DNA from 2 places in the Stenotrophomonas geniculata genome. Region 1 is predicted to be linked to the other one. Evidence: predicted binding sites of a transcription regulator. Region 1 holds the regulator's gene; the other holds the start of a gene.
What was found. The regulator FliA, encoded in region 1, starts transcription of late flagellar genes. The targets are predictions, from matches to a motif close to TAAAGTTTNNCNNNCNNNGGCCGATAA.
Positions count from the first base shown of each region.

Region 1 (3,407 bases):
GCTGGAGACCGAAGCCCACCGTGGCCGCGGCCTGATGCTGGGGCTGATTTCGCGCAAGCTGCCGATCGCCCCGGTCGACCCGCTGGAAGAAGGCGGCGTGATCGCCCTGGTTGGCCCGACCGGCGCCGGCAAGACCACCACCATCGCCAAGCTGGCCTCGCGCTTCGCCGAGAAGCACGCGCCGCGTGATGTGGCCCTGGTCACCACCGACACCACCCGCATCGGCGCCCGCGAGCAGCTGTACGGTTACGGCCGCCAGCTCGGCATCGCGGTGCACGAGGCCAACAGTGGCACCGACCTGGACCAGCTGCTGGAACGCTTGAAGGACTACAAGCTGGTGCTGATCGACACCGCCGGCTTGGGCCCGCGCGACCGCGCGCTGGCCGCCCAGCTGCAGTGGCTGCGTGCCGCCCGCCAGGTGCGCACCCTGCTGGTGCTGCCGGCCAATACCAGCTTCGGCGACATGGACGAGGTGGTCCGCCGCTTCGGTGCCGCCAACCTGCAGGGTCTGGTGCTGAGCAAGCTGGACGAGACCGGCCGCTTCGGCAACGCCCTGTCGGTGGCCGTGGACCATGCCCTGCCGATCACCTGGGTGACCGATGGCCAGGACGTTCCGGAGGACCTGCACCGGGCCAGTGCGGCCAATCTCGTACTTCGCCTTGAAGATTTGCGCCGCGCGGCCGATATGCCCTGCAACCCGGAGTTGAACCATGCCGTCGCGTGAGTACGCCAAGCTGACCAAGACCTTCCCGCTGTCGGCCACCCGCAGCGAGCCGCTCGGCCCTGTGCGCACCATTGCCGTCACTGGCGGCAAGGGCGGCGTGGGCAAGACCAACGTTTCGGCCAACCTGGCCGTGGCGCTGGCCGGCATGGGCAAGCGCACGCTGCTGCTGGACGCCGACCTTGGCCTTGCCAACATCGACGTGATCCTGGGCCTGAACCCCACCTTTACCCTGGCCGATCTGGTCGCCGGCCGCTGCACGCTGGATGACGTCATCGTCGAAGGCCCGAACGGCGTGCTGGTGGTCCCGGCCGCGTCCGGTCGCCGCCACATGGCCGAGCTGGCCCCGGCCGAGCACGTCGGCCTGGTCAACGTGTTCTCCGAACTGGAACGCGAACTGGACATCATGGTGGTGGACACCGCCGCCGGCATCACCGATGGCGTGCTGACCTTCTGCCAGGCCGCGCAGGACACCGTGGTGGTGGTCTGTGACGAGCCGGCCTCGATCACCGACGCCTACGCGCTGATCAAGGTGCTGTCGCGCGAACGCGGCGTGGACCGCATCCAGGTGGTGGCCAACATGGTGCGCGACCCCAACGAGGGCCGCGTGCTGTACGAAAAGCTGACCCGGGTCTGCGAGAAATTCCTCGCCGATGTCTCGCTGAACTATCTGGGCTGTGTGCCGCAGGATGACTGGCTGCGCCTGTCGGTGCAGCGCCAGCAGCCAGTGGTAAAGGCCTACCCGTCCAGCCCGGCCGCGCTGGCGATCACCGAGATTGCCCGTCGCACCGCACGCTGGCAGGCGCCGACCGAACCGCGCGGCGGCGTTGAGTTCTTCCTCGAACGCATCCTCAAGCAGCGCGGGGTGGCCGCATGAAAGGCGCAGCCCAGTACCGGGAAGTCCAGCGCACGGCGGCCAACGAGGTCATCGCCCAGCATTCGGACCTGGTGCGGCGCATCGCCCACCACCTGGCCGCACGCCTGCCGGCGAGCGTCGAGGTCGACGACCTGATCCAGGCCGGCATGATGGGACTGATCGAAGCCTCGCGCAGCTATGACGCCGACCAGGGGGCTTCGTTCGAGACCTACGCCTCGATCCGCATCCGCGGTTCGATGATCGATGAGATCCGCCGTGGCGACTGGGTGCCGCGCTCGGTGCACCGCCGTGCACGTGATGCCGCCGCCACCATCCGCCGCCTGGAACAGAGCAGTGGCCGTGCCGCCAGCGCCACCGAAGTGGCCGCCGCGATGGAGATGCCATTGCCCGAGTACCTGCGGCTGATGGAAGACGCTGCCCGTGGCCAGGTGCTGAGTCTTGAATCGCGCATCGAGGACCAGGGCGAGCTGGACACCGTGGCCCAAGGCGGCCCGACCCCGCAGCAGGTGCTGGAGCGCGGCGAGTTCGGCCGCGAGCTGGGCAAGGCCATCGGCCACCTGCCCGAGCGCGAACAGCTGGTGCTCTCGCTGTACTACGAGCAGGAACTGAACCTGAAGGAGATCGGCGCGGTGCTCGGCGTGAGTGAGTCGCGGGTCTGCCAGATCCACGGCCAGGCGGTACTGCGCCTGCGTGGCCGGCTGAAGCTGTTCGAGGCCGCCGACGCCGGCCTCGAAGAATGAACATCCCCGAGGCGGCTGCCCCCGGCCGTCCGGAATGAACAACAAAGGAATTCTGCTTTGAACAAGAACATGCGCATCCTGATCGTCGACGACTTCTCGACCATGCGTCGAATCGTCAAGAACCTGCTGGGCGATCTGGGCTTCACCAATACCGCCGAAGCCGAGGACGGGCATGCCGCGCTGTCGCTGCTGCAGAGCCAGCCGTTCGATTTCGTGGTCACCGACTGGAACATGCCGGTGATGACCGGCATCGAGCTGCTCAAGGCGATCCGTGCCGATGCCAAGCTGAAGACCCTGCCGGTGCTGATGGTCACCGCGGAAGCCAAGCGTGAACAGATCATCGAAGCCGCCCAGAGCGGCGTGAACGGCTACATCATCAAGCCGTTCACCGCGCAGACGCTGGAAGAGAAGCTCGGCAAGATCTTCGAACGCCTGGCGGCCAGCGCCTGATGGATACCACGGTCGACAAGAGCGCCCTCGCCCTGCGCCTGCAGGAGGCCCTGGACGCACTCGAGTCCGGTGACGAAGCCGCCTGGCGGCAGCGCATCGACGGACTGGTCGCGCTGCGCACGCAGCCGATGATGAGTGGGCTCTCGCGGCTGGCCCGCGAACTGGGGCAGGCGCTGGGTGAACTGCCGACCGTGCCGAGCGAAGCCGGGGAACTGGACGATGCCTGCGCGCGCCTGGACCACGTGGTGGCGATGACCGAGCAGGCCACGCACCGCACCCTGGACCTGGCCGAGGAATGCCGCAGCCTGACCGAACAGCTGCGCGCCGAAGGCCTGCAGCCGGGCCAGGACGCGCAGCTCGAGCGCATCCGCCACAACCTGACCGAGATCGCCCTGACCCAGAGCTACCAGGACCTGACCGGGCAGATCATCCGTCGCGTGGTGGGTATCGTCCGCCGCGTGCACGAAGGCTTCGGCGCACTCGGCCTGCCACCGGAACAGCATCGCACCGACCCGGAACTGGCCGGGCCGGCACTGAAGGGACTGGACCGCCACGCGGTCTCGCAGAACGACGCCGACGACCTGTTGTCGGATCTGGGGCTGTAAGCATGAGCGCGGTA
Region 1 covers NZ_CP140571.1:4,286,449-4,289,855, forward strand. The annotation lists gene flhF (flagellar biosynthesis GTPase FlhF) at 1-724, shown strand, start outside; gene RI032_RS19820 (MinD/ParA family ATP-binding protein) at 711-1,598, shown strand; gene RI032_RS19825 (RNA polymerase sigma factor FliA) at 1,595-2,338, shown strand; gene cheY (chemotaxis response regulator CheY) at 2,396-2,788, shown strand; gene RI032_RS19835 (protein phosphatase CheZ) at 2,788-3,393, shown strand; gene RI032_RS19840 (chemotaxis protein CheA) at 3,396-3,407, shown strand, end outside.

Region 2 (3,407 bases), 2.1 Mb from region 1:
GAGAACTGCCAGCGCGCCGGTGGCATGAAGAAGTTGCGGTAGCTGGCGCGCACATGGCCGCGGGGCGTCACGCAGCTGCCGCCGCGCAGTACCCATTGCCCGCACATGAACTTGCCGTTGTATTCACCGAGGTTGCCGGCGAAGGGGCGGAAGCCCGGGTAGGCGCCATACGCGCTGTGGGTCCATTCCCATACATCGCCGAACAGCTGCCGCAGTCCACGGCCCTGCCCTGCCTGCGGGTGCAGCCGATCGTCATCGGCGAAATGGCCGCGCAGCGGCTGCGACGCGGCAGCGGCCTCCCACTCGAACTCGCTGGGCAGGCGCGCGCCGGCCCAGCGGGCGAAGGCATCGGCCTCGTAGTAGCTGAGGTGGCAGACCGGCGCGTGCGGATCCAGTCCGCGCCAACCGCCCAGGGTGTACTCGCGCTGCAGGGCGTCATCCCAGTACAGCGGATGCCGCCAGTCCTCGGCTTCACGCATTGCCCAGCCTTCACTGAGCCACCAGCGCGGCTCGCGGTAGCCGCCGGCGTCGATGAAGGCGCGGTACTCGGCATTGCTGACGGGACGCTCAGCGAGCGCATGCGCGGGGAGCAGCACGCGATGCGCCGGCGATTCGTTGTCGTAGGCGAAGGCGGCGTGCTGCGGCCAGGCTGCGGCACCGACGGTGACGATGCGCTCGGGTGATTCGATCCAGCCCTGCGCACTGGCAGCGCTGGCGGCAGGCTGCAGGTCCTCGCGGTAGGCGGGCTGCAACGGGTTGCACCAGAACGCATGCTTGATGTCGGTGAGCAGCAGTTCCTGGTGCTGCTGTTCGTGCTGCAGGCCCAACTGCAGATGCTGCAGTGCCTGCTCATCAAGGTCGCCTGCCGCCAGCCGCGATTGCACCTGTGCATCGACCTGCTGGCGGTAGTCGCGCACCTGCTGCAGCGATGGCCGCGACAGCAGCCCACGCTGCGGCCGGGCATGCGCCGGCCCGATGCTCTTGTAGTAGCTGTTGAACAGGTAATCCCAGGCCGGGTCATGCGCCGGTGCAGCAGTGAAACCCGCCAGCACGAAGCGTTCGAAGAACCAGGTGGTGTGGGCCAGGTGCCATTTGCTCGGGCTGGCATCGGCCATGCTCTGCAGCATGGCGTCCTCGGCGCTGAGCGGCGCGGCCAGTTGCATGCTGCGCGCACGCACCCGTGCGAACTGGTGGGCGAGATCGTGCTGCGGGGCAGCGACGGCGGCGGGTACGCTGTCCATGTGGGCAGCATCGGCGCTGGACGGTGAGTGCAATGTCATGGTTCAGCGTCACTTCGTTCACATGGATGAGCCTGCCGCATTCAAGAAGCCACCCCGAACGCCGCTAACGGCAATGCTGCGGCCGCGTCGTCACCGCGCTGGAATTCCTGCTTGCCCCTGCATCCGCTCCGCCAGCCTGCGCACTACCTGTTCGTGCTGCCCGCCCTGCTGGTTGCCGTAGTGGTATGGACCGCATTGGATACCGCAGACGTGGCCAGCCCGGCGCAGCGCATCCTGCCCTGGCTGCTGGCCTGCCTCGGTGCCGGCCTGGCCCTGCTCTACCACCAGGTACGTCCGCTCTGCCTGCTGCTGGTGGTGGCGGTCATGTTCGCGCTGCTGCACCAGGACGTGGGCGGCTACCTGCGCAGCGGCCATGTCGGCGCGCTGACACCCCTGCGCTTCCATGCCATCTCGGCGTGGCTGCCATTGCTGTTCGCCGGCCTGTCGTTGTGGCCGGAGCGCGGGCGTCGCCGCCACGACCTGCTGTTGCGCTCCGTCGCCAGCGGTACGGCATTGCTGATCTTCCTGCTGCTGGCCACGCAGCAGCCGCGCGGCATGCACGATCTGCTGTCGAACCGTCACTGGGCGTGGATCCCGGCCGACTGGAACGCGCTGGCGCAGCTGCCGGCGCTGCTGTTCCTGCTGGCCACGGCGGCGCTGGGCTGGCAGGCCTGGCGGCATCCGCGGCCGCTGCACACGGCGATGCTGCTGGCCCTGCTGTGCCTGTGGTGGATGCTGCCACGGGTATTCCTGCAGCCGGTGCTGCTGCCAGCGCTGAGCAGCGCTGCCCTGCTGCTGATGCTGGGTGCGATGCTGCAGGAGTCCTTCCACATGGCCTTCCGCGATGAGCTGACCGGCCTGCCCGGGCGCCGCGCGTTCAACGAGACCCTGCAGCGGGCACGCGGCACCTACAGCATCGCGATGGTGGACGTGGACCACTTCAAATCGTTCAACGATACCCACGGCCACGACACCGGCGACGACGTGCTGCGCCTGGTGGCCTCGCGGCTGGCGCGGGTCGGTGATGGTGGACGTGCGTTCCGCTATGGCGGCGAGGAGTTCGCGGTGGTGTTCCTGGACCGCCCGGCAATGGCCTGTGTCGATGCCGTGGAAGCCTTGCGGCAGAGCATCGAGGACACGCGCATGCAGCTGCGTGACCGCAGCACCCGCAGCCGCGACGATGACGCCGGGCGCCAGCAGCGCGGGCGCGGCGGCAGCGGACAGGTAGTGCAGGTAACGGTAAGCATCGGTCTGGCCGACACCCGCGTCGGTCCGCGGCCGACGGCCGTGGTCAAGGCTGCCGACCAGGCGCTGTACGTCGCCAAGGACGGCGGCCGCAACCAGGTGCGCGCCTATGCCGGGCAGGGCGTGCTGGCAGTACGCGGTGGCTGAGGCTCAGAGCGCGTCGAGGTAATACCAGCGGCCTTCGATGCGCAGGAAGCGGCTGTGCTCGGTCATCTTCACCGCGCTGCCGCCGCCCACCCGGTAGCGCGCGGTGAACCGGACCTCAGCGCAGTCGGCGCCGGTGACGGTGTGCTCGTGCACGGTCAGGCCCAGCCAATGCGTGCGCTGACCGGGCGCATCATCCAGCGACAACTCGGCCGGACGCGTATCCGGGTGCCAGCTCTGGCGCAGGTAGTCGGCCAGGCCCCGCACATAGGCGCTGTAGCGCGAACGCATCAGGCGCTCGGCATCCGGCGCGGCTTCACCGGCGTGGAAGCGGCCGCAGCAGGCCGTATAGTCGGCGGGCAGGCCGCAGGGACAGGGATCGGCAGGTTTTTTGCTCATATCCGTATTGTCGCCGGGTTGCACAGATCGATCCACGCACGGAACGGGTCGCCGGTACAGGACAGGCGTATGCTGTCGCGCCCCCACCTTGATTGATCGCCGTGCTGGAACTGGTTCCCCCCGAGTTGTGGTGGCTGGTGGTGATCGCCTTCATCGCCGGTCTTGTGGATGCCGCCGTGGGTGGCGGTGGCCTGGTGCAGCTGCCGGGACTGTTCACGGTGCTGCCGCAGCAGACGCCAGCGATGCTGTTCGGTACCAACAAGTTCAGTTCGATGTTCGGTACCGGTGCGGCGGCCTGGCGCTATGCGCGCAACGTGCGCTTCCCGTGGAAACCGGTGC
Region 2 covers NZ_CP140571.1:1,943,757-1,947,163, reverse strand. The annotation lists gene egtB (ergothioneine biosynthesis protein EgtB) at 1-1,241, opposite strand, end outside; gene RI032_RS09065 (GGDEF domain-containing protein) at 1,392-2,672, shown strand; gene RI032_RS09060 (YchJ family protein) at 2,676-3,068, opposite strand; gene RI032_RS09055 (sulfite exporter TauE/SafE family protein) at 3,170-3,407, shown strand, end outside.
Region 2: RI032_RS09065 (GGDEF domain-containing protein) is a predicted target of FliA. The motif match lies at 1,322-1,348, and genes of this name have one in related genera.